4 regions of the Agrobacterium sp. GD03872 genome follow, and region 1 is predicted to be linked to each of the others. Evidence: predicted binding sites of a transcription regulator. Region 1 holds the regulator's gene; each other region holds the start of a gene.
The links. Region 1 encodes PhoB, which activates phosphate uptake and scavenging genes when phosphate is short. Its sites were predicted from a motif close to TGTCATNNANCTGTCAT; they were not measured.
Positions count from the first base shown of each region.

Region 2: N5D22_RS07520 (UDP-2,3-diacylglucosamine diphosphatase) is a predicted target of PhoB. The motif match lies at 3,845-3,861, and genes of this name have one in related genera.
Region 3: phnC (phosphonate ABC transporter ATP-binding protein) is a predicted target of PhoB. The motif match lies at 1,794-1,810, and genes of this name have one in related genera.
Region 4: N5D22_RS17395 (alkaline phosphatase) is a predicted target of PhoB. The motif match lies at 2,055-2,071, and genes of this name have one in related genera.

Region 1 covers NZ_JAOCCY010000002.1:505,022-510,870, reverse strand. Annotated here, with positions in the region: gene N5D22_RS06450 (aspartate aminotransferase family protein) at 1-604, opposite strand, end outside; gene N5D22_RS06445 (GcrA family cell cycle regulator) at 1,036-1,569, shown strand; gene phoB (phosphate regulon transcriptional regulator PhoB) at 1,886-2,569, opposite strand; gene phoU (phosphate signaling complex protein PhoU) at 2,600-3,325, opposite strand; gene pstB (phosphate ABC transporter ATP-binding protein PstB) at 3,421-4,236, opposite strand; gene pstA (phosphate ABC transporter permease PstA) at 4,251-5,573, opposite strand; gene pstC (phosphate ABC transporter permease subunit PstC) at 5,570-5,849, opposite strand, start outside.
Region 2 covers NZ_JAOCCY010000003.1:4,391-10,239, forward strand. Annotated here, with positions in the region: gene N5D22_RS07505 (ABC transporter ATP-binding protein) at 1-121, opposite strand, end outside; gene N5D22_RS07510 (ABC transporter permease) at 132-1,292, opposite strand; gene dgcA (N-acetyl-D-Glu racemase DgcA) at 1,436-2,419, shown strand; gene N5D22_RS07520 (UDP-2,3-diacylglucosamine diphosphatase) at 2,951-3,790, opposite strand; gene N5D22_RS07525 (NADP-dependent malic enzyme) at 4,018-5,849, shown strand, end outside.
Region 3 covers NZ_JAOCCY010000002.1:173,190-179,038, reverse strand. Annotated here, with positions in the region: gene phnK (phosphonate C-P lyase system protein PhnK) at 1-306, shown strand, start outside; gene phnL (phosphonate C-P lyase system protein PhnL) at 311-1,018, shown strand; gene N5D22_RS04785 (DapH/DapD/GlmU-related protein) at 1,015-1,632, shown strand; gene phnC (phosphonate ABC transporter ATP-binding protein) at 1,869-2,729, shown strand; gene phnD (phosphonate ABC transporter substrate-binding protein) at 2,815-3,720, shown strand; gene phnE (phosphonate ABC transporter, permease protein PhnE) at 3,791-4,777, shown strand; gene phnE (phosphonate ABC transporter, permease protein PhnE) at 4,777-5,849, shown strand, end outside.
Region 4 covers NZ_JAOCCY010000007.1:149,144-154,992, forward strand. Annotated here, with positions in the region: gene N5D22_RS17390 (hypothetical protein) at 1-139, opposite strand, end outside; gene N5D22_RS17395 (alkaline phosphatase) at 250-2,004, opposite strand; gene N5D22_RS17400 (TetR/AcrR family transcriptional regulator) at 2,179-2,772, opposite strand; gene N5D22_RS17405 (MFS transporter) at 2,893-4,119, shown strand; gene purU (formyltetrahydrofolate deformylase) at 4,202-5,086, opposite strand; partial or broken gene glyA (serine hydroxymethyltransferase) at 5,121-5,295, opposite strand; gene N5D22_RS17415 (sarcosine oxidase subunit gamma) at 5,265-5,819, opposite strand; gene N5D22_RS17420 (sarcosine oxidase subunit alpha) at 5,834-5,849, opposite strand, start outside.

The DNA of each region.
Region 1 (5,849 bases):
GCTGCAGGAACTCCTTGCTGGGTGCGCGGATACCGCCCTCGCCCTGAATGGGTTCGATCAGAAGTGCGGCCGTCTCGGCCGTGATGGCGGCCTTCAGCGCATCGACATCAGCGAACGGCACCTGGTCGAAACCTTCGACCTTGGGGCCGAAACCTTCGAGATATTTCTGCTGCCCGCCGGCGGCGATCGTCGCCAGCGTGCGACCATGGAAGGCGCCTTCAAAGGTGATAATCCGGAACTTTTCCGGATGGCCCTTGGAATAGTGGTAACGACGCGCGGTCTTGATCGCGCATTCCAGTGCTTCCGCGCCGGAATTGGTAAAGAAGACCTTGTCCGCGAATGTCGCTTCCGTCAGGCGTTTTGCCAGCTTTTCCTGGCCGGGAACTTCATAGAGGTTCGAGACGTGCCAGACCTTCTCGGCCTGGGTCTTGATCGCATCCACGAGGTGCGGATGGGCATGGCCCAGCGAGTTGACCGCGACGCCCGCCGCAAAATCCAGATATCGTTCGCCGCTTTCCGTGAACAGCCAGACGCCCTCGCCTCGCTCGAAGCGCAGGGGGGCTCTTGCAAACGTATCGAACAATGGCGCGGCGGCTTCGGCCATGGCTGTATCACTCCTTGCGCGGATGCGCTGTCAGACGGTTGTCAATAGGCTCTCGGGGTTATCCCTCGCCTGAAAATCAAAAATGCCGCCTTGCGGCGGCAGGGGCACTATTGTCACTTCGCCTGCCGATGTCAACAAAAGTCCGCATTTCCCGGCCTTCTCAAGCACTAGTAGGTGCAGGCCAGCCAGCCCCAAGGTGTTGCCTTTCAGACTCAACTCGCCAGCAAGTTGGGGAAAACCGGAAAATCGATTCCAGATGATTCCCGCGACTCTTGCCACGGAGTCGGGCTGGCACTAGGTTAATCGCTAATTACTAGACTGCATTGCGGCGGAACTAGTCACCAAAAATCCGGCGGAAACCACGCTCGCGGCATGTCCACGAGACGGAGAGGGATTCTGCCGAAATTATACGCGACAAGCGGAGAAGCGGCATGAACTGGACAGACGAGCGGGTCGAGAAACTCAAGAAATTGTGGGCCGAGGGACTGAGCGCCAGCCAGATAGCAGCACAGCTGGGCGGTGTCAGCCGCAATGCCGTCATCGGCAAGGTCCATCGCCTCAATCTGCCGGGACGCGTCAAGGCCGGCGGTCCGGTCACTTCGGCGCGCTCCGCGCCCAAGCGTACCGCGGCTCCTGCCCCACGCGCGACGAATTTCGCGACCCGCGTCAGCGCAGCACCGGCACGCGCCCTGAACCGTTCGAACGCGGCAACGGCGCTGCACGAGGAGATCGACATCGAGACCGCTGAGGTCCTCGATTACGCTCCTTCGAGAAATGTCGTGACGCCGATTTCCCGTCGCCTGACGCTGACGGAACTGACGGAGCGCACCTGCAAGTGGCCGGTCGGCGACCCGTTGAAAGACGACTTCCATTTCTGCGGTTGTGAAGCGCTGGAATCTTCGCCCTATTGCAAGTTCCATGCGAAGCTTGCCTACCAGCCGGTAAGCGAGCGCCGCAAGGCTTGAGTGTTGCGGCACGCATTCGACACTCAAAAACTACGGGCCTTCGGGCCCGTTTTTTTTTGTGACAGAACTCGAGGCAGTTCCTGCGTCAGCCCATCAGCGAAACGCTGAGCCTATCCTGCATCACTGCTCCACCTGACCCGCAATCCGGATTTCATTGCCGGATTCCTGCGGGTGCTTGGTCGTCCCTTGAGACAAAGACCAAGCTGCCACATGTGGGGAAAACCCAAAAAACGAAAGGCCCGACGCCATTCCGGTGTCGGGCCTTTCGGTTTTTGGTGGAATGTGGTCCAGAGCGGAACCGTCAGTTTGGCCCGGCTCAGGCTTCCATCGAATATCCGGCGCCGCGAACGGTGCGGATGACATCCTGCATATGCGAAAAATTGAGCGCCTTGCGCAGGCGTCCGACATGCACGTCGACGGTGCGCTCATCCACATAGATATCGTGACCCCAGACGCCATCCAGCAGTTGCGAACGAGAGAATACCCGGCCCGGAGAGGTCATCAGGAATTCCAGCAGGCGGAACTCCGTCGGCCCGAGGCGCACTTCGCGGCTCTTGCGGTGAACGCGATGGGTCTCGCGATCCAGTTCGATATCGCCGCATTTCAGCACCGAAGACAAAACCTCGGGGCGGGCGCGGCGCAGCATCGCCTTGACGCGGGCCATGAGTTCCGGTGTCGAGAACGGCTTGACGACATAATCGTCGGCGCCGGTGGCAAGACCGCGAACCCTTTCGCTTTCCTCGCCGCGCGCCGTCAGCATGATGATGGGCAGGCGTTCGGTTTCCGGCCGCATTCTGAGCCGACGGCACAGTTCGATACCGGAAACGCCGGGTAGCATCCAATCCAGGATGAGAAGATCCGGAATGCGTTCCTGCAGCCTGATTTCCGCCTCGTCTCCACGCGGTATCGTGTCGACGTCGTATCCCTCAGCCTCGAGATTGTAACGAAGCAGGACGCTCAGCGCTTCCTCGTCTTCCACAACTGCAATCTTGGGCACCATATGCTAACTCCGCAAGCCTTCGCCTGTCTGTTACTCGGTCACCGAACCGAGCGTGTTGGAACTGTCGTCCTTCGGACGCTCGCCTTCCGGCTGACTGCCGGTGGTCATGTAATAGATCGTCTCGGCGATATTGGTGGCGTGGTCGCCGATACGCTCGATGTTCTTGGCGCAGAACAGAAGATGCGTGCAGGTGGTGATGTTGCGCGGGTCTTCCATCATGTAGGTCAGAAGCTCACGGAAGAGCGACGTATACATGGCGTCGATTTCTTCGTCGCGCTCGCGAATGGCGTTGGCCTTCTCGGCGGAACGCGTGGAATAAACGTCGAGCACTTCCTTGAGCTGCACCAGCGCCAATTCGGACAGGTGCTCGATACCGCGGGCCAGCTTGCGCGGAACGCCCGTTCCGGCAACCGCGATGACACGCTTGGCGGTATTCTTGCCGAGATCGCCGACACGCTCGAGATCGCCGGCAATTCGCAGGGTGCCGATAATCTCGCGAAGGTCGGATGCGACCGGCTGCCGTCTGGCGATGGTGACGATGGCCTTGTCACCGATTTCCCGCTCGGAATGATCGAGGATCGTATCGTCGGAAATGACTTTCTGGGCGAGCGCGGCGTCGGAATTGACGAGCGCGCGCACGGCATCGGCGCACATCTGTTCCGCAAGGCCGCCCATTTCGGCGATGCGGCGCGTCAGAAACTTCAATTCGTCGTCATAGACGGACAGGATATGCGAATGGGTCGTTGTCTGTGTCATGGTCTAGTCCTCCGGCTTGGCCTGCATGCGCGTGCCCGGAAGCGGGCACGCAGAGGCACCAGTCTTGTTCAGTTTTAATGAAGCGTCGGCCGGGATCAGCCGAAGCGGCCCATGATGTAGTCCTGCGTGCGCTGGTCGTCCGGATTGGTGAACATCTTGTCGGTTTCGTTTTCCTCGACAAGATGACCAAGATGGAACATGGCCGTGCGCTGGGAAACACGCGCCGCCTGCTGCATGGAGTGCGTGACGATGACGATCGTGTAATTGGTGCGCAGTTCGTGGATCAGCTCCTCGACCTTTGCAGTCGCGATCGGGTCCAGCGCCGAGCAGGGTTCGTCCATCAGGATCACTTCCGGGCTGACGGCAACGGCGCGCGCAATGCAAAGACGCTGCTGCTGGCCGCCGGAAAGACCGGTGCCGGATTCGTGCAGACGATCCTTCACTTCGTTCCAGAGACCCGCCTTCTGCAGGCTCTGCTCAACGATCTGGTCCATATCCGCCTTGTTACGGGCGAGGCCATGGATGCGCGGGCCATAGGAAATGTTTTCGTAGATCGACTTCGGAAAGGGGTTCGGCTTCTGGAACACCATGCCGACGCGGGCGCGCAACTCCACGACGTCGATCGCCTGATCGTAGATATCATCGGTATCGAGCGTGATCTTGCCGGTAACCCGGCAACCGTCGATCGTGTCGTTCATACGGTTCAGGGTACGCAGGAATGTGGATTTGCCGCAGCCGGACGGGCCGATAAGCGCGGTCACCGTATTTTCCCGAACGTTGAGGTTCACGTCGTAAAGCGCGCGCTTTTCGCCGTAATAAACCGAAACGTCCTTGCCGATCATCTTGTATGAAACTTCATTCATTTTCTTGTCCAGCGCCTTTTCAACTGCTGCTTCCGACAACATGTTCATTGCTCAATCTCCCTCTACCAGCGCCGCTCGAAGCGGCGACGCAACAGGATTGCGCCAACATTCATGACGATGAGGAACAAAAGCAGGATGATGATAGCGCCAGATGTTCTTTCGACAAAGGCGCGTTCAGCTTCGTTCGCCCACATGTAAATCTGCACCGGCAGGGCCGTGGACGGGTCCATCGGCGTTGTCGGGTAATTCGCGACGAATGCCACCATGCCGATCAGGAGCAGCGGTGCGGTCTCGCCCAGCGCGTGGGCAAGGCCGATGATGGTGCCGGTCAGGATGCCGGGCATGGCGAGCGGCAGCACGTGGTGGAAGATCGTCTGCATCTTGGAGGCGCCGAGACCTAGGGCTGCGGCGCGGATCGACGGCGGCACGGCTTTCAGGGCAGCGCGGGTCGCGATGATGATGGTCGGCAGGGTCATCAGCGTCAGGACAAGGCCGCCGACCAGCGAAGCCGAACGCGGAAAGCCCATGAAGTTGATGAAGACCGAGAGACCGAGCAGACCGTAAACGATCGAGGGAACAGCCGCGAGATTGTTGATGTTCACCTCGATCAGATCCGTCAACCGGTTCTTCGGGGCGAATTCCTCGAGATAGATGGAGGCCGCGACACCGATCGGCAATGACAGCACCAGCACGATCAGCATCATGTAGAAGGAGCCGATGAGCGCCACGCCGACACCCGCGGCTTCCGGACGGCTCGATGCGCCGTTGACGAAAATGCCGGTGTTGAAGTGTTTGCCGAGCTGGCCGCTTTCGGCGAGCTGGTTCATCCAGCCGAGCTGCTGGTTGGAGATACGGCGATTGGCCTCATCCGCAGTCAGATCGACCTGACCCTTGAAGGCGCTGTCGACGTCGCCCGACGCCAGGAGCGTGACGGTGCGCGTGGTGCCGATGACGGCGGGATCGGCGACGACGATGTCGCGAAGCTGCGTGCGCACGCTGTCGGAGATCAGCAGGTTGACGGCACGAAGACCGGTGCGGTCCGTCGGCGCGACGCCGAGAACCTTGGCGACCGCATCGCGGGCGACAACGGGATAATTGGCCGTCATCAGCTTCGCCGGGTTGGTGGCGCGCTCGTTCCTCGGATCGATGATCTGTTCGGAAAACTCGACCGGAACGGTGATCATCGTCTGCTGGAAGGCGGTGTAACCCTTGGAAACGACCGACCAGAGCAAAAGGAAGAGGAAAAGCAGGCCGAAGGAAATCGCTGCCATTCCGTAAGCACGGAAGCGGCGTTCGGCGGCATAGCGGCGCTTGATGCCGATATCACGGCGTATGGCCTTGTTGCCGGCGCTTGCGCCGGCTGCGGGAGAAACGATGTCGGTCATTCATATTGCTCCCGGTATTTGCGCACGATGTAAAGCGCGTAGATATTCAGGCAAAGCGTGATGGCGAAAAGCGTGATGCCGAGCGCGAAGGCGACCAGCGTCTGCGGCGAGGTGAATTCAAGGTCGCCGGTGAGCTGGCTGACGATCTTGACCGTCACGGTGGTCATGGGCTCGAAGGGGTTGAGCTGCAGGCGGGCGGCAACACCCGCGGCAAGAACCACGATCATGGTTTCGCCGATGGCGCGCGACGCCGTCATCAGCACGGCGCCGACGATA
Region 2 (5,849 bases), on a different contig from region 1:
CGAGATTTTCGAGCACGTTGCGGCCGTTGAAGCCGACGGTCACGCCCTCGACGGAAAGCACCACCTCGCGCCCGTCTTTACCGGTTCTGGTCTCCTGCGGTTTCTGGTCCAGTTTCTCCAACGCGCCCTCCCTAAAAATCGATGGCTGCGTAGAAGATGGCGAAAAGACCATCCACCAGAATGACGACGAAGATCGACTTCACCACCGAGGAGGTGACGTGCTGGCCGAGCGATTCCGCCGAACCGCCCACCTTCATGCCCTCCACCGCCGCGACGATGCCGATGATGAGCGCCATGAACGGCGCCTTGATCATACCGGCGGCAATGGTCGATTCCTCGACCGCGCCATGCAGGCGCGACAGGAACACCTCAAACGTGATGCCGGAATAAAGCAACGCCACGATGGCCGCACCGAAAAGTGCTGCGAAATTGGCGAGAATGGTCAAAAGCGGCAGCGCGATGGTGAGCGCCACCAGCCGCGGAAACACCAGAACGCCCACGGGGTTAAGGCCGATCACCTTCAGCGCGTCGATTTCCTCGCGCATCTTCATCGAGCCGATTTCCGCCGTGATGGCGCTGCCGGAGCGGCCGGCGATCATGATCGCGGTCAGGAGAACGCCGATTTCGCGCAATTGCAGAATGCCGACGAGATCGACAACGAAGACTTCCGCGCCGAAATAACGGAGCTGAAACGCGCCCTGCTGGGCGATGATCGCGCCGATCAGGAACGACATCAGCATGATGATCGGCACGGCGCGCACGCCCATATGGTCGATCTGGTTGACAATCGCCGCCGGAGAGACGCCGCGTCCGCGCCCGAGCTTCATCTGCGCGCCGCGCACGGCGGAGCCGAGAATATACATGCCCGCCAGGAAATCCGCGCCGTTCTGGATGACAGCCTTGCCGACAGGCGCAAAAATACGCTCGGCGAGCCCCTCCTTCGCAGCGGCTTCGCCCTCCATCTCCACCTTTTCGGGCAATTGGCCGATGACCTCTTCGATACGGTCATTGCCCGTCACGGTGACGGTGACGCCGTTCGCCTCAATATCCTTGCGCAGGCGCTGGATGATCCATGCACCCGTCGTATCGATGGCCTCGACGGCGGAAAGATCGATCTCCACCGGACCGGCGGACCTCATGTTTTCGATCTTTTCGAGACTGGGGAAAATACCGGCAAGATTGCTGTTGCGCCAGGACCCGCTCATGACAAAACGCAAGCCGCCGCCGGAGACGGAACCGTCTTCGGTGATTGCGGCCGGGTTCGCCTGTTGCCGTGTGTCCTGTTCTTGCATAATGCTCCGAGCGAGTACGACCGTCACGAGATTCTTAAAGGTTTCATAACGTCTTGGCCTCCGGCAGGCCACAGTGACGGCCGACAATTCGTGATAAATTTGGCGTCATGCGTCTTTTGCCGCCCAATCGGAAGTGAAAAAATATGCCCCGTTACCTGCAAGCCACAACAGAACGTTTCCCCGTCGCCGGCAGCTTCACCATCTCACGCGGCACCCGCACGCATGCGGATATCGTAACGTGCATCATCCGCGATGGTTCCTTCGTCGGCAAAGGTGAATGCGTGCCCTATCCGCGTTATGGCGAAAGCATCGAGGGCGTCATCGCCGATATCGAGGCGATGGCGCAGCGGATCGCCGGCGGCGTGACACGGCAGGAACTACAGCAGGCGATGCAACCCGGCGCCGCCCGCAATGCGGTGGATTGCGCGCTGTGGGACCTCGAAGCCAAGATCAGTGGCAAAACCGTTGCCCAGCGCATCCTTGGACAGGCGGCAAAGCCGCTCGTCACCGCCTACACCATCTCGCTTGCCGACCCGGAAACAATGGCCGCGAAGACGGCGGAAAACGCAGGCCGCCCGCTGCTGAAGATCAAGACCGGCACGGCGGATGATGAAGCGCGTCTAAGGGCCGTGCGCGCCGCCGCACCCGAAGCGCGTATCATCATCGACGCCAATGAGGGCTGGAACGATTATAATATCGAATATTATCTGAGGCTTGCGGCGGAACTGAAGATATCGCTGATCGAACAGCCGCTGCCCGCCGGCAAGGATGACATCCTCGCCGGCATCGACCACCCGGTGCTGATCTGCGCCGATGAAAGCGTGCATTCGACGAAGGACCTCGCCGCCCTGCGCGACCGTTACGACGCCATCAACATCAAGCTCGACAAGACCGGCGGCCTGACTGAAGCGCTCGTCATGAAGGCCGAGGCCGAACGGCTCGGCTTCACCATCATGGTCGGCTGCATGCTCGGCACCTCGCTCGGCATGGCGCCGGCCGTGCTGGCGGCGCAGGGCGCGGCCTTTGCCGATCTCGACGGACCGCTGCTGCTGGCCGAGGATCGTGAGCCGGGACTGGTTTATGAGGGTTCGCTGGTTTATCCGGCACGGCCGGAATTGTGGGGGTAAGTCGTGGATATTGAAGGCAGAGAAACACGATAAGGCGCAACCTCGCCGCTTATTTCTTCTCCCCGCCGGGGAGAAGGTGGCCCGAAGGGTCGGATGAGGGGGCGACGTCGCCGGATTTCGGGGAGCAAGCCCCCTCATCCCGCTGCCGCGATCTTCTCCCCGGAGGGGAGAAGGCGAAAAAACGCACCCGCTCGCCTTAAATGACGGAAGGGCTCGTCTATGAGGAAGGCGTGGTTATCCGGCCCCGCCGGAATTGCAGAAGTCCCGCTCAGGCACCGCGCGCCAAGGCGGCATCTTCCGCGTGCCTTGCCCAAAGAGTCACAGGGAAGCAGAACCTCTCCTCCGTCATGCCGGACCTGATCCGGCATCCAGCCACGGCGCGTCTGCGCGGTGAGAAGAGTCTTACGCGATCAAAGACTTGATCGCACTGGATCCCAGCTCAAGGCCGGGATGACGGTGTGCGGATACTGCCAGTCATCGAATGCGGCATTCCATACGAGCCTATCGTCAGCGCCCGTCAAACGCCCCAACTCAGGCCGCGTGCTTCCCGATCAGTCCCGGAATATCCACCGGCTCCATCTCGTCCGATGCCTGTTCGGCGGTAACCTCACTCGTCTGCATCCAGGTGATCAGCTCGAAGCTGCCATCGGCATTTTCGGCAATCGCCGTGCAGCTTTCCACCCAGTCGCCGGTATTGATGTAGCGGATGCCGTCCATGTCTTCCATGACGGCATGGTGAATGTGACCACAGATGACGCCGTCGACATTGTTGCGGCGCGCCTCTTCGGCGACCACGCGCTGGAATTCGCCGATGAAGTTGACGGCGTGCTTGACCTGCAGCTTGGCCCAGGCCGAAAACGACCAGTAAGGCAGGCCGATGCGACGGCGCACGGCGGCGATGGCGATGTTGATGGCGATCGCCGCGTCATAGGCCCAGTCGCCGAGATAGGCGAGCAGGCGGGCGTTGCGCACCACCACGTCGAATTCGTCGCCATGAATGATGAGATATTTCTTGCCGTCGGCCGCCTCGTGGATCATGCGTTCGGCCACTTCGATGCCGCCGAAATGCATGCCGGGGAACTCCCGCAGGAATTCATCGTGATTGCCGGGAATGTAGACGATGCGGGTTCCCTTGCGGGCCTTGCGCAGCAGCTTCTGCACCACGTCGTTGCAGCCCTGCGGCCAGTACCAGCTGCGGCGCAGGCGCCAGCCGTCGACGATGTCGCCGACGAGAATGATCGTCTCGGCCTCGTGATATTTCAGGAAGTCGAGCAGATAATCCGTCTTGGCCGCCTTGGAGCCAAGATGAACATCCGAAATGAAAAGCGTTCTGAACTGTCTGGTTTCGATTTGACCGGCCACGGATTTCATCCCCCTGTTCGGTTGCGTCCCTGCGGCTTTCTTACCTCTCAGAACCAGACTCGTGTTTCAGCAACATGACAGATGCCGGTTTTTATAGGGAATATGACGAAAGCCTTCACGAAAACGCGAATAAGCCATGGCCGCATTTGCATAAGGTGCGGTCAAATAACGGCTGTACCACGGGGAAGTTTGTTGTATTCAGGGGTCCGGAATTGAACCAGACATGACGGTGGAAAATGACCTCTCACGATAAGAACAACATGCCCGCCAACACGGCAAAGGCCGACATCGAGGAACAGGCGCTCTTTTTCCACCGCTATCCGCGCCCCGGCAAGCTGGAAATCCAGGCCACCAAGCCGCTCGGCAACCAGCGCGATCTGGCGCTCGCCTATTCGCCCGGCGTCGCCGCCCCCTGCCTCGCCATCCATGAAAACCCTGAAATGGCGGCGGACTATACCGCCCGCGCCAATCTCGTCGCCGTCATCTCCAACGGCACGGCGGTTCTCGGCCTTGGCAATATCGGCCCGCTTGCCTCCAAGCCTGTCATGGAGGGCAAGGCCGTCCTCTTCAAGAAATTCGCCGGCATCGACGTCTTCGATATCGAAATCGATGCGCCCGGCATCAACGACATGGTTTCCACCATCGCCGCGCTGGAACCCACCTTCGGCGGCATCAACCTTGAGGACATCAAGGCGCCGGAATGTTTCGAGGTGGAACGCCAGCTGCGCGAGAAGATGAACATTCCTGTCTTCCACGATGACCAGCACGGCACCGCGATCATCGTCGCCGCCGCCGTCACCAATGCGCTGGAACTCGCCGGCAAGTCTCTGTCCAGCGTCAAGATCGTCGCCTCGGGCGCAGGCGCGGCAGCCCTTGCCTGCCTCAACCTGCTCGTCGCCATGGGCGCGAAGAAAGAAAACATCTGGGTCCACGACATTGAAGGCCTCGTTTACGACGGCCGCAACACGCTGATGGACGAGTGGAAGGAAGTTTACGCCCAGAAGACCGACAAGCGCGTCCTGGCCGAAACCATCGACGGCGCGGATGTCTTCCTCGGCCTTTCGGCGGCTGGCGTTCTGAAGCCGGAACTGCTGGAGCGCATGGCGGAAAACCCGCTGATCCTCGCGCTTGCCAACCCCAATCCGGAAATCATGCCGGAAGCGGCGCGTGCGGCCCGTCCGGATGCGATGATCTGCACCGGCCGTTCGGATTTCCCGAACCAGGTCAACAACGTTCTCTGCTTCCCCTATATCTTCCGCGGCGCGCTGGATTGCGGCGCAACCACGATCAACGAGGAAATGAAGATGGCCGCCGTGCAGGCCATCGCCGAACTCGCGCGTGAGGAAGTCTCCGAAGTCGCGGCAAAAGCCTATAGCGGCGAAACGCCGGTCTTTGGCCCGAACTACCTCATCCCCTCGCCTTTCGATCCGCGCCTCATCCTGCGCATCGCCCCGGCCGTTGCCCGCGCCGCCGCCGCAAGCGGTGTCGCCGCCCGGCCGATCACCGATTTCGAAGCCTATCTCGATCAGCTGAACCGTTTCGTCTGGCGCTCGGGCTTCATCATGAAGCCGGTCTTCAATGCCGCCAAGGCCGCCGAAAAGAAGCGCATCATCTTTGCCGAAGGTGAAGACGAGCGCGTGCTGCGCGCCGCCCAGGTGCTTCTGGAAGAAGGCACCGGCATTCCGATCCTCATCGGCCGTCCGCAGATCATCGAAACGCGCCTGAAGCGCTTCGGCCTGCGCATCCGCCCGCATACGGATTTCGCCGTGGTCAATCCGGAAGACGATCCGCGCTACCGCGACTATGTCGATGACTATTTCGCCCTCGTCGGTCGCGCCGGCATCAACCCGGAGGCGGCCCGTACCATCGTGCGTACCAACTCCACCGTCATCGGCGCGCTTGCGGTGAAGCGCGATGAGGCGGATGCGCTGATCTGCGGCCTCGAAGGCCGTTACGACCGCCACCTGCGCGACGTGAACCAGATCATCGGCAAGCAGGAAGGCGTGCGTTCCTTCGCCGGCCTCAGCCTGCTCATCACCCAGCAGGGTGCGCTGTTCCTCACCGATAC
Region 3 (5,849 bases), 330 kb from region 1:
CAGCGCCTGCAGATTGCCCGCAACCTCGTGACGTCACCGCGTCTCGTCTTCATGGATGAACCGACCGGTGGCCTCGATGTCTCGGTGCAGGCGCGCCTGCTCGATCTCGTGCGCGGCCTCGTCACCGATCTCGGCCTTGCCGTCGTCGTCGTCACCCACGATCTGGCGGTGGCGCGACTGCTGTCCCACCGCATGATGGTGATGAAGGGCGGCGACGTTATCGAGCACGGCCTGACCGACCGGGTGCTGGACGATCCGCGCGAGCCCTACACGCAATTGCTTGTTTCCTCTATTCTGCAGGTTTGACGCCATGCCGACGCCTCTCATCGTTTCGGAAGTCTTCAAAAGCTTCACCATGCATCTTCGCGACGGCATCGAATTGCCTGTTGTCCGCGATGTCAATTTTTCCGTCTCGGGCGGCGAATGTGTCGTGCTTGGCGGCCCCTCGGGCATCGGCAAGAGCTCGATCCTGAAAATGCTCTACGGCAATTACGCCATAGACAGCGGGCAGATTCTTATCCGCCATGAGGGTGAGGTCGTCGATATCGGCAATGCCTCGCCGCGCACGATCCTCGATATCCGCCACCGCACGATCGGTTATGTCAGCCAGTTTCTGCGCACCGTGCCGCGTGTCGCTGCCATCGATGTCGTTGCCGAACCGCTTCTGGCGCGCAAGGTGGCCGCCGGGGAAGCACGTGAACAGGCGGCGATGCTGCTTTCCAAACTCAACCTGCCACGGGAATTGTGGTCGCTTCCGCCGGCGACATTTTCGGGCGGCGAGCAGCAGCGGGTGAACATCGCACGCGGCTTCATCACCGATCATGCGATCCTGCTTCTCGATGAGCCGACAGCCTCGCTCGACGCCACCAACCGGCGCGTGGTCGTCGACATGATCCGGGAAAAGAAGGAGAAGGGTACGGCCCTGCTCGGCATTTTCCATGACGAGGAGGTGCGTGAAGCCGTGGCCGACCGCATTCTCGATGTCTCGCAATTCTCCCCCCGAAAGGCTGCAGCATGAGCGTGAAAGTCGGTATCGAGCCCGTCATCCATGACACTGCCCGTGTCACCAATTCCTTGATCGGCCGCTACACTGAAATTTCGGAGCGCTGCCGCATCGAGGAAGTCGAGATGGGCGACTACTCCTATGTCATGCAGGATGGCGCGATCTGGTGCGCCAGCATCGGCAAATTCGTCAATATCGCCGCCTCCGTCCGCATCAATGCCACCAATCACCCGATGCAACGGGCGACGCTGCATCATTTCACCTATCGCGCTCACAGCTACTGGGACGATGCCGAGGATGAAACGGAGTTCTTTGCCGCCCGCCGCGCCAAGCGCGTGGTGATCGGCCATGATGTCTGGATTGGCCACGGCGCGACAATCCTGCCCGGTGTCACAGTCGGGAACGGTGCGGTGATCGGAGCAGGTGCGGTCGTCTCGAAGGACGTGGCGCCCTATACCATTGTCGGCGGCGTACCCGCCCGGCTGATCCGGGAACGTTTCCCCGCTGAACTGGGCCGGCAAATGGATGATCTGAAGTGGTGGGACTGGGATCACGCCGCATTGCGCGTCGCCCTCGACGATTTCCGCAATCTGGACGCCAAGGATTTCGTCGCAAAATATCGCGGGTGAAATCTCGCCTTCGGCATGGCAAGTGCGAAACCCGGGGCGAAACCCCGGGATTTTTGTCGATACGCTCTAAAATGCGGGGTGGCTTCAACGCCCGGGCATGCCTCCCAAGAGCTTCGTCGGCGAACAGGCCGACGCCAGGCCCGGGAAATCTGTAATATTTTATTCATCAAACTGACATCCCCACTTCACGCACTGCTGTTAGGTCGAACCCCGTCAAAAGAAGATTGGACGGGGAAATGAGCTTTCACCTGAAGCAAGTCACGCGCCGTTTCGGCAACCACACTGCGGTCGATTCCGTTGATGTCGAGATACCGCAGGGTCAGATGGTCGGCGTGATCGGGCGCTCGGGTGCGGGAAAATCGACGCTGCTGCGCATGATCAACCGCCTCGTTGACCCCTCCTCGGGCTCCATTCATTTCAACGACACCGAAGTTTCGGCGTTGAAGGGCGCGGCGCTCCGCAACTGGCAGCGCGACTGCGCCATGATCTTCCAGCAGTTCAATCTGGTGCCACGCCTTGACGTGCTGACCAATGTCATGCTTGGCCGCCTCAATCACCGTTCAACGGCGCTCAGCCTGTTCAACATCTTCACCCATGAAGAGCGCCTGATGGCGATCGCCGCGCTGGAACGGCTCGGCATCGAGCATGTGGCCATGCAGGCGGCAGGCACGCTTTCCGGCGGCCAGCAACAGCGCGTCGCCATTGCACGCGCGCTGATGCAGTCTCCGAAGATGGTTCTGGCCGATGAGCCGATCGCCTCTCTCGACCCCCTGAACGCCAAGATCGTGATGGATGCGCTGCGCGACATCAACGAGCGCGAAGGCATCACCGTCATCACCAACCTGCATACGCTGGATACGGCGCGCAATTATTGCGAACGCATCATCGGCATGTCTCAGGGCCGCGTCGTCTTTGACGGAACGCCCGCCGAACTGACGGCTGCGGCGGTGACCGAGATTTACGGAACCGATTCCCAGGGCTCCGGCATCGACGAGACCATGACCTCCACCAGCATCAATATTCCCGGCGCGCAGCTTGCCGCGCGTCCGGTGCAGCAATCTGCCGGCCCCGAACCGCTCGCTCTCGCCGGGCTCTGAGGAACCGCTCAGCATCGTTTGCGCCCGCGTCAAGGGCCGATATTTCACAACAAACTCCGGCTCGCCGGGAAACAGGAGAAAGTCCATGTTGAAGAAAGTCCTTCTTTCGGCAGTCGCCCTTGGCGTTCTGGCCGGTTCCGCCATGGCTCAGGACGTCAAGGTTCTGCGCATCGGTCTCGACGGCTCTGAAAACGAAGCTGACCAGATCCGCAACACCAAGTGCGTTGCCGATGGCCTCAAGGCTGCAACCGGCGTTTCCGAAGTTCAGGTTTTCCCGTCGCCGGACTATAACGGCGTCATCCAGGGCCTGCTCGGCGGCACCATCGACATCGCTTCCATGGGCGCTTCCTCCTACGCCAAGATCGCTCTTGCCGATCCGAAGGCCGTCGATCCGATCCTGACCACGGCAGGCGCCGACGGTTCGACCGGTTATTACACCATCATGGTTGCCCGTAAGGACAGCGGCATCAAGACGCTGGCTGACGCCAAGGGCAAGAAGATCGGCTTCGCCGATCCGGACTCCACCTCCGGCTTCCTCGTTCCGAACGTGGCGATCCCGAAGGAAACCGGCGTTCCGGTCAAGGAATACTTCTCAGAAACCGGTTTCGGCGGCGGCCATGAGAACCTCGTTCTCGCCGTTCTCGACAAGAAGTTCGACGTCGGCACCACCTTCGGTTCGGGCGTTGGCAAGTGGGAAGAAGGCTACACCGCCGGCAACCTCTACCAGATGGTCAAGAAGGGCAACCTCGACATGGACGATATCGTCGAAGTCTGGAAGTCGCCGCTGATCCCGAACGGCCCGCTGATGGTCACCAACAAGCTCGGCGACGCGATGAAGCAGAAGGTCGAAAACTTCTTCATGGAGCTGCCGAAGAAGGACCTCGCCTGCTTCCAGGGCTTCACCCAGGGCAAGAACACCGCTTACATCAAGGTCGATCCGTCCTTCTACCAGACGATCATCGACGCCCGTAAGTCCGTTATCGGCGGCTGATCCCAAGCTCATATCCGGAAGCGGCGGCGCCTGGCGGCGCCGCCGCTTTTGCCAATAAAGGAAAAGCGGCATGGCGACCACACTGCAGCATGGCACCCTCTCACCCGAGGGATTGAGCGAATCGTCCCGGACGGTCATACGCCACTATCAACAGCAGCTTGCGACACGGCGGATCTATACCGTCATTTCGCTCGTGATCTTTCTCGCCATCCTCGCCGCCTCGCTGAATTTCGCCAATGCGGCCAATTCGGGCAAATTCTTCGAGCGCCTGCCCTACTTTTTCGACTTCATGAAAACCTTCGTGCCGGACAGTCCGCTGGAAATCTTCCGGGCGATGTTCGACCTGCCATCGCCTTATGCCGACGGCTCGATGAAATATAATTACGTCGCAGACCGCGTTTACATCACCGACGGTTTTTACATACCGCATTTCATTTACCAGCTGATCATCACGCTCAATATTGCGCTGGTTTCGACAATCATCGGCACCGGCTTTGCTTTCGTGCTTTGCTTCTTCGCTTCCACCAACCTTGTCGGAGCCGGTCTCGTGCGCTGGGTGGTGCGCCGGATCATGGAAGTGCTGCGCGCCTTTCCGGAAATCGTCGTGGCCGGATTGCTGACCGCCATTCTGTCGATCGGGCCGATCGCGGCGATCATCGCGATTTCCGTTCACACGATCGGCGCTCTGGGCAAGCTGTTCTTCGAAGTGGTGGAAAATGCCGACATGAAGCCGGATGAAGGCCTGCGCGCCGCCGGCGCCAACTGGCTGGAGCGGGTGCGCTTCGCCATCGTGCCGCAGGTTCTGCCTAATTTCGTCTCCTATGCGCTGCTGCGTGCCGAAATCAACGTGCGCGCCTCCACCATCATCGGTGCAGTCGGCGGCGGTGGTATCGGTGAAGTCTTCCGTCTCTCCATCGGTAACGACCACGCATCCAAGACCTATGCCATCATCATTCTTCTGCTGATCACCATCATCGCCGTCGACCAGTTTTCCGGCTGGCTGCGCCGCAGGCTGATCGGCCATCAATCCTTCGAATTCGGACGGGGAGCGGCCTGATGTCGTCCAGCTTCATTCTCAACACCGCCGACCGCGACAGGCTGACGGCCGCACATCCCGAAGTGTTCAACCGCAGTTTCATGCAGCGATACGGTTTGCTGACCGGCATCCTCGCCGTCACGGCCTATCTCATCGCCTGCTTTTTCTTCTTCAATGTCGGGCCGGCTTTCATGCAGGGCCGGTGGGACCGCGCCTCAAGCTATATTCAGGACTGGTATTCCTGGCGCGCCCAGCCGCGCCTGCGTTTCGAAGACGGCAAGGTTGAGCCGCAATGGTCCAGCCGTGGGCAATATCCGGCCGATGCCAAGATCGACTGGCTGCAGCCCCTGCCGAATGGCGGCTACAGCGTCATTTACGCGGGCACGGAAAACCGTCTCGACGTGACCCCCAGCCAGGTGGATGTCTATGTCGACGGCAAGAATTATCCCGTCATCATCAACGGCGAACAGGCCCGGGCGCCCGCGGATGCGCCAGAGGAAATCCGGCAGGACGGCAACAAGGTTCTTGTGCATTACGGTTTTGCCGGCCAGGCGGAAATCCGTACCAGCCAGGTCTATGTGCAACGCCGCTTCCTTGGATGGGCGAACTTCCTGTTCGACACCAAATCCGAATTCTGGGGCAAGGGTTACGGCGAACTCGCCGCTCTGGCGCTGTGGGGCGAGAGGCTCGATCCCGAACGCTCCAATATCGGCCACATGGTCGATGATTTCCTCGACAACAGCGTCTGGCAGCATGCAGATATTCTTTCCAAGCTGATGCAGACGCTGGTGATGGCATTTGTCGGCACGCTGTTCGGCACGCTCGTCGCCCTGCCGCTCGCCTTTATCGCCGCACGCAACATCACCGCCAACAAGGTGGCGAACTGGGGCATGAAGCGCCTGTTCGACTTCCTGCGTTCCATCGATATGCTGATCTGGGCGCTGTTCTTCACCCGCAGTTTCGGCCCGGGACCGATCCCCGGCATCGCCGCAATCTTCTTCACCGATACCGGAGCACTCGGCAAGGTTTATGCCGAAGCATTGGAAAATGTCGATGACAAGCAGCGCGAGGGCGTCAAATCGGTCGGCGCTTC
Region 4 (5,849 bases), on a different contig from region 1:
CGCTGACCTTGCCATAAAGTTCGTCAAAGGTGAGGTCGCTCTTCGCCTGCGCGCGCGTGCCGGCGGCCAGCAGCGGCAGACCGGCAATGAGGCCCAGGGCCTGGCGGCGGTTGAACCGCACCTGATCAGGCTTGCCCATGACCATTCTCCTTCTTGAAAGGCCTCTCATCATCACCAGCCATGGCCTGTGATGTGAGACGGGAATGCTGGTAAGGGCACGCCACGGCGCGCCCTTACCCCGTTCAGAGATTAATTGGTCTGCTTGACGCCGAGTGCGAGCGCTTCGGCAAGACCCTTGTAAACATCGCTCTGCTCCATATAGCCACGGAAGCCTTCGGCGCCGGGACCTTCAGCCTGCAGAACGACATCATCGACCGCATGCACACCGCTATCCGAGCTCTTCGGAATGATGCCAGGCACGAAGACGGCGCCGGGAACATCCTTGTACTGTTCGTTGGCGACGTATTCCTTCTTTTCGTTCTGAACCGCCGGCACGAAGGGGCCGTCGAGCTTCGGACGGAAGGTTTCGTAGTGGTCCGGGCCGTTATTGGCGTTCAGAAACAGGCGGCGCGAGACGTCGACCTTATCAGGATAACCGTCGCCGTCCTTGTCCTCGTAGTTCGGGAAACCGGCTTCGGCATAGGTACCGACCTTTTCACGCATTTCCGTGCCGGGCTTGTCGTCATCAACGGTGCCGATGATGGAAACGCCATGGGTATGGTCGCCGGTAACGATGATCAGCGTATCGGGGTTCTTCGCCGCGAATTCGCGGGCGACGCCGATGGTCTTGTCGAATTCGATCGTGTCGATGATGGCGCGATCCCAGTCGAGCGGATGGGACATCTTGTCGACATTGGCGGCTTCAACCATCAGGAAGAAGCCGTCCGGGTTCTTCGACAGCTCGTCGATAGCGACCTTGGTCATTTCAACGAGACCCGGCTGGTCCGGAAACTTGCCCGTGGTGCCCTTCTTGAGGAACTGGCGGTCAAGCGCGGTATCCATGTTGCCGGTGTGGAACAGGCCGAGAATCTTGCCGGTATTGGTGCCGGCAGCCGTGGCCAGTTCCGCCTTGCTGGTCGCCAGCGTGTAGCCAGCTTCCTTGAACAGGGCGATATAGTCCTTGTCGTCCTTGCGCTTGGAGCCGGCCGTGGCCTGCGGCAGGAAGTAGGCGGAGCCGCCGCCGAGAAGCACATCCGGCTTCACGTCGAGCAGCATGCCGTTGATCTCGGCCTTGTCGCCACGCTTGCGGGTGTGGGCAACGACGGCAGCCGGCGTCGCATCCTGCAGTTCAGCGGTGGAGATGATGCCGATCGACTTCTTGGTCTGGCGGCGCAGGGCTTCCGCCAGCGTTTCCACCTTCGGATCGTCCAGCGAAGCCGGCGTACGGTCGGCGTAGACGCCGATGGCGTTCACGGCGGTCTTGTGACCGGTCATGTAGGCCGACATGGTGTTGGCGCTGTCGGTGGCGACGGCATCGGTGGCGGAGGTGCCGATGAAGGCGACCGGCGGCACGTCATCCATGTTGAGGCGGCCATTGGCCTTGCCCTCGGTCATGCCCTTGGACATGATGCGGGCGGCAGTGCGGTGGGCGACCGACAGACCGTCGGCGATCAGGAAGATGACGTTCTTGGCCTTCGCCTGGTCAGGCGTGCCATAGGCGGTCCAGGTGACGCTCTTGGTTTCGGAGCCGGCCGAAACTTCAACCTTGTAGTCACCGGCATCGGCGAGCGAAATGCCACGCAGGATGACGGCCGAACCAAGGACCTTGTCCTTGTTCTTTTCTTCGGCGACGAATTCCACGTCCTTGCCGAGAACAGCCTTGTAGTCCTGGCCATTGACGGTGATCTTGACGTCTTCCGGCTTGACGACGGAATTGAATTCCGCTTTGAAATCGAACGGCGAACCGGTCAGGATCGTAGCACGATCAAGCGGATAGACCTCGGCAGCCTGAGCGGCGCCGGCAAGAATGGTCGTGGCGACCAAAGCAGCAACAATTTTGCGCATATTCCCCTCGCGAGACATGTGAAAACCACAATCTCTCCTAGACCCGCCACATGACAGTTGCATGACTTGCAGACGACCATGTCCCGAAAGCCGCTTTGAAGGGAAATCCGTCAGGACGCATCGAAGACGCCATCCTACGCCGGCCGAACGACGCCGGCATGAGCAAGCCCCGGATCATCCCTTCCGGATGCGCAGCCCCTCCAGAAAGGTCCGGAAACTTTCGACGGCCCGTTTCGAGGTCGTCTCGGGGTCGTCGGAATTCGCGATCCACTGAGCGGCGCTGCTGCTGGCGGCGTTGATGAAACGGGCGCCGGCCTGCGGATCGATATCGGCGATCGTTCCCTCTTCCTTGAGCGCCTCGAGGCTTCGTGCCACGGCGGAGATGCAGCCGTTGGCGTTCGGCCAGCGCGAGGGGTCGCCGAGCACCGCCGGTCCGTCGCGGAACATGATCCGCTGGATTTCCGGCTCGAGGGCCATACGGACATAACCGACATTTTCATCGACGAAGCCGTCCCACCGGGTCGCGGCTCGCGACGAAATCTCGCAAAGCCTTGTCGTCATCTCCGCGTCGATCTCGGCCACAACGGCCAGAAGCAGGCCCTTTTTATCGCCAAAATGGTGATAGAGCGCGCCACGGGTGAGGCCGGCCTCGGCGGTGAAGTCATCCATCGACGCTTCCGCATAACCGATGCTGCCAAAAGCCCTGCGGCCGGCAGTGAGCAGCTTCGCCCGCGTCTCGGCAATCATTTCGCTGCGAGGTTTGCGCATTTTTTCTCCACTTTCCACATACGACGCGTATATTAGTTGACATACGCGCCGTATGCAATTATCTCATTCACATACGCCACGTATGTATGTGGCGGACACCATCTGAACAAGGTGATCCCTATGGCCAATCCATACAGAGAAATTTTCCGGGCTCCAGGCGCTAAAGGTTTTTCCGCCGCCGGTTTCTTCGCCCGCCTCCCCATTGCCATGGCCCCGATCGGCATCGTCGCCATGCTTTCGCAAACCCATGGCGAATATTGGCTGGCCGGCGCGGTTTCGGCAACCTTCGCCTTGACCAACGCCGCCCTCTCCCCGCAAATCTCCCGGCTGGTGGATCGCAGGGGCCAGAGCAGCGTCCTCATCCCGGCCACCATCGTCTCGGTCATCGCCTTTGCGGCGCTGATTATCGCGACAAATCAGAGATGGCCGGTCTGGACGCTGTTCCTTTTCGCCTTCCTCGCCGCCACCATGCCGAGCATTCCCGCCATGATGCGTGCCCGCTGGACGGAAATCTTCCGCGACCGGCCGGAACTCAACACCGCATTCGCTTTTGAATCCGCCGCCGACGAGCTCGTCTACATCTCCGGCGCCTCGTTATCCGTCGGCCTTGCTGTTTCGCTCTTTCCGGAAGCGGGCATGATGATCAGCACCACCTTCCTGGCGCTCGGCACTTTCGCCTTTCTTCTGCAACGCTCGACCGAACCCAGGGTGCGTCCGGTTGAAAGCGGTCGCCGGCAGCGTTCTGCCATCTTTCTGCGTCCGGTCCAGATCATCACGCTCGCGCTGATCTTCGTCGGTTCGACTTTCGCCACTGCCGAGGTGAGCGCCGTCGCAATCACCAAGGCGCTGGGCCAGCCGGAGGCCGCCAGCCTCGTCATTGGCGTCTATGCCATCGGCTCCTTCGTGGTCGGCCTCATTCTCGGCGCGCTCAACCCGAAATTACCGCTGCAGCGCCAGTTGCTGATCGCCGTCAGCGTGCTGGCACTCACCGCCCTGCCGTTGCTCGTCGCCAACACCACGGTTGCACTGCTGGCTTTTGCCGTCTTCTTGAGCGGCGTGGCGATCTCGCCGATCTTCATCACCGCATTCGGCCTGATCGAACGCCGCGTGCCGGAATCGATGCTGACGGAAGGCGTGACCTGGGTGATGACCGGCATCGGTATCGGGATGGCGCTCGGCGCCTTCGTCTCCGGCTGGGTGATCGATAATTTCGGCCCGGGCAACGGTTTCTGGGTCTCGATTGTCGCCAGCCTTTCGACAGTCGCCATCATCGGTCTCGGCCAGCGCAGCCTCTCCGGAGATCGCGGGCGGTCCGGCACGGCGGCCATGGCCCAGCCCGCCGAATAACAATCTTCTCTCCGTGGTTCGTCCAGAACGGCGAGCCACGGAGAGAAGGGGCGCAAATCACGGTTTCGCAAGGAGCCCGAATTCAGCCCATGCGCTCGGAGACATGCTCTCCGGGAGACGCGGGAAAGACGACCGTCCTGTTCCCGTTCAGGAAGACCCGGTGGTGAATATGGGCGTGGATGGCCCGCGCAAGCACCTGGCTCTCCACATCCCGACCCAGGCTGACATAATCCATCGCGCTTTGGGCATGGGTCACACGGATCGTATCCTGCTCGATGATCGGCCCTTCATCGAGATCAGCGGTGACATAGTGCGCCGTCGCGCCGATCAGCCTCACCCCGCGTTCATAGGCCTGCTTGTAGGGGTTGGCGCCCTTGAAGGACGGCAGGAAGGAATGGTGGATATTGATGATACGGCCGGACATTTCCTGACACAGCCGGTCCGAGAGGACCTGCATGTAGCGCGCCAGCACCACAAGCTCCGCTCCGGTATCCTGCACCACCTGCAGTATCGCGGCTTCCGCCTCGGGCTTTGTTTCCGGCGTGACGCGAATGTGGTGAAAGGGAATATCATCGTTTACCACCTGCTTCTGGTAATCGAGATGGTTGGAAATCACCGCGACGATCTCGACCGGCAGCGCGCCGATGCGGGAGCGATACAGCAGATCGTTCAGGCAATGGCCGAAACGCGAGACCATGATCACGACTTTGGTTTTTCGCGAAAGATCGTGGACATCATAATCCATATCGAAATCGGCCGCGACGGGACGGAAGCCGTCGAGCAGCGCATCGCGTCCCGATCCCTGTTCGGAAACGAAGCTCAACCGCATGAAGAAGCGGCCCGTCTCCTGGTCGGTGAATTGCGAACTGTCGTTGATATTGCAGCCGGACCGGGCGAGATAACCGGAGACGGCGGCAACGATGCCGCTGCGCGCCGGGCACGAGACTGTCATGATATAGGTGGTCAAATCCTGCTCCCCTGACTGATTTACCGGCCGCCGCAAAACGCTTGCCGGGATAACCCTCGGCATATTGTTGGTCAGCACCGATCCTGAGCCGCCGGAACATCGGCGGAAACGGTGTTTTCCGAAGCGATCAGCTCGATCTGCGTCTTCTGGCGGTCGAGCATTGTTTCCTCCTCTTGAATCAAGCGATATCGGCCGCGAGTTCCTTGCAGCCGGTTTCCAGCAGATGGCCAAGATGCGACGCGAAACTGTTCCAGATATCCATGCGGAAACGGTTTTCCGCATCGCGCCACAACACCACGGTCACGCCGTCGAAAATCGTCCGGCGTCCCTCGCCGACGGCAATCGTGTCGATATCGCGGGCGCAGCCCAGCGTCAGCAATTCGGCGGCCTGCGGCCCCTCGATGAGCAGCGTCACTTCCCGTCCGGAAATATCGACAAGGCTGTGTGGATGGTTGGCATAGACAGTGCCACAGGCCGCAATCAACTTGTCGGCCTCCCCTACCGGAGCAAGGATCGTCCATTCGTCGGGACCGAGGCGAACGGTCTCGATTCCGCCTGCAGCAGAACGGGTGCCGATCCGGTCAGGCAAGGCAAGGCCAAGGGCGGCATTGAGCGCTGTGAGATCGCCGCGCGCCCGCAGCGACAACCGCGCTTGCGGCGCCAGAATGCTGACCCGGGCTGCCTTGCTCTCAGCCACCACGCCGGAAACGGGGGAGGAAACACGCATGTTCATTGTCATCTCCAGGGTCAGATTTTCAGGCGG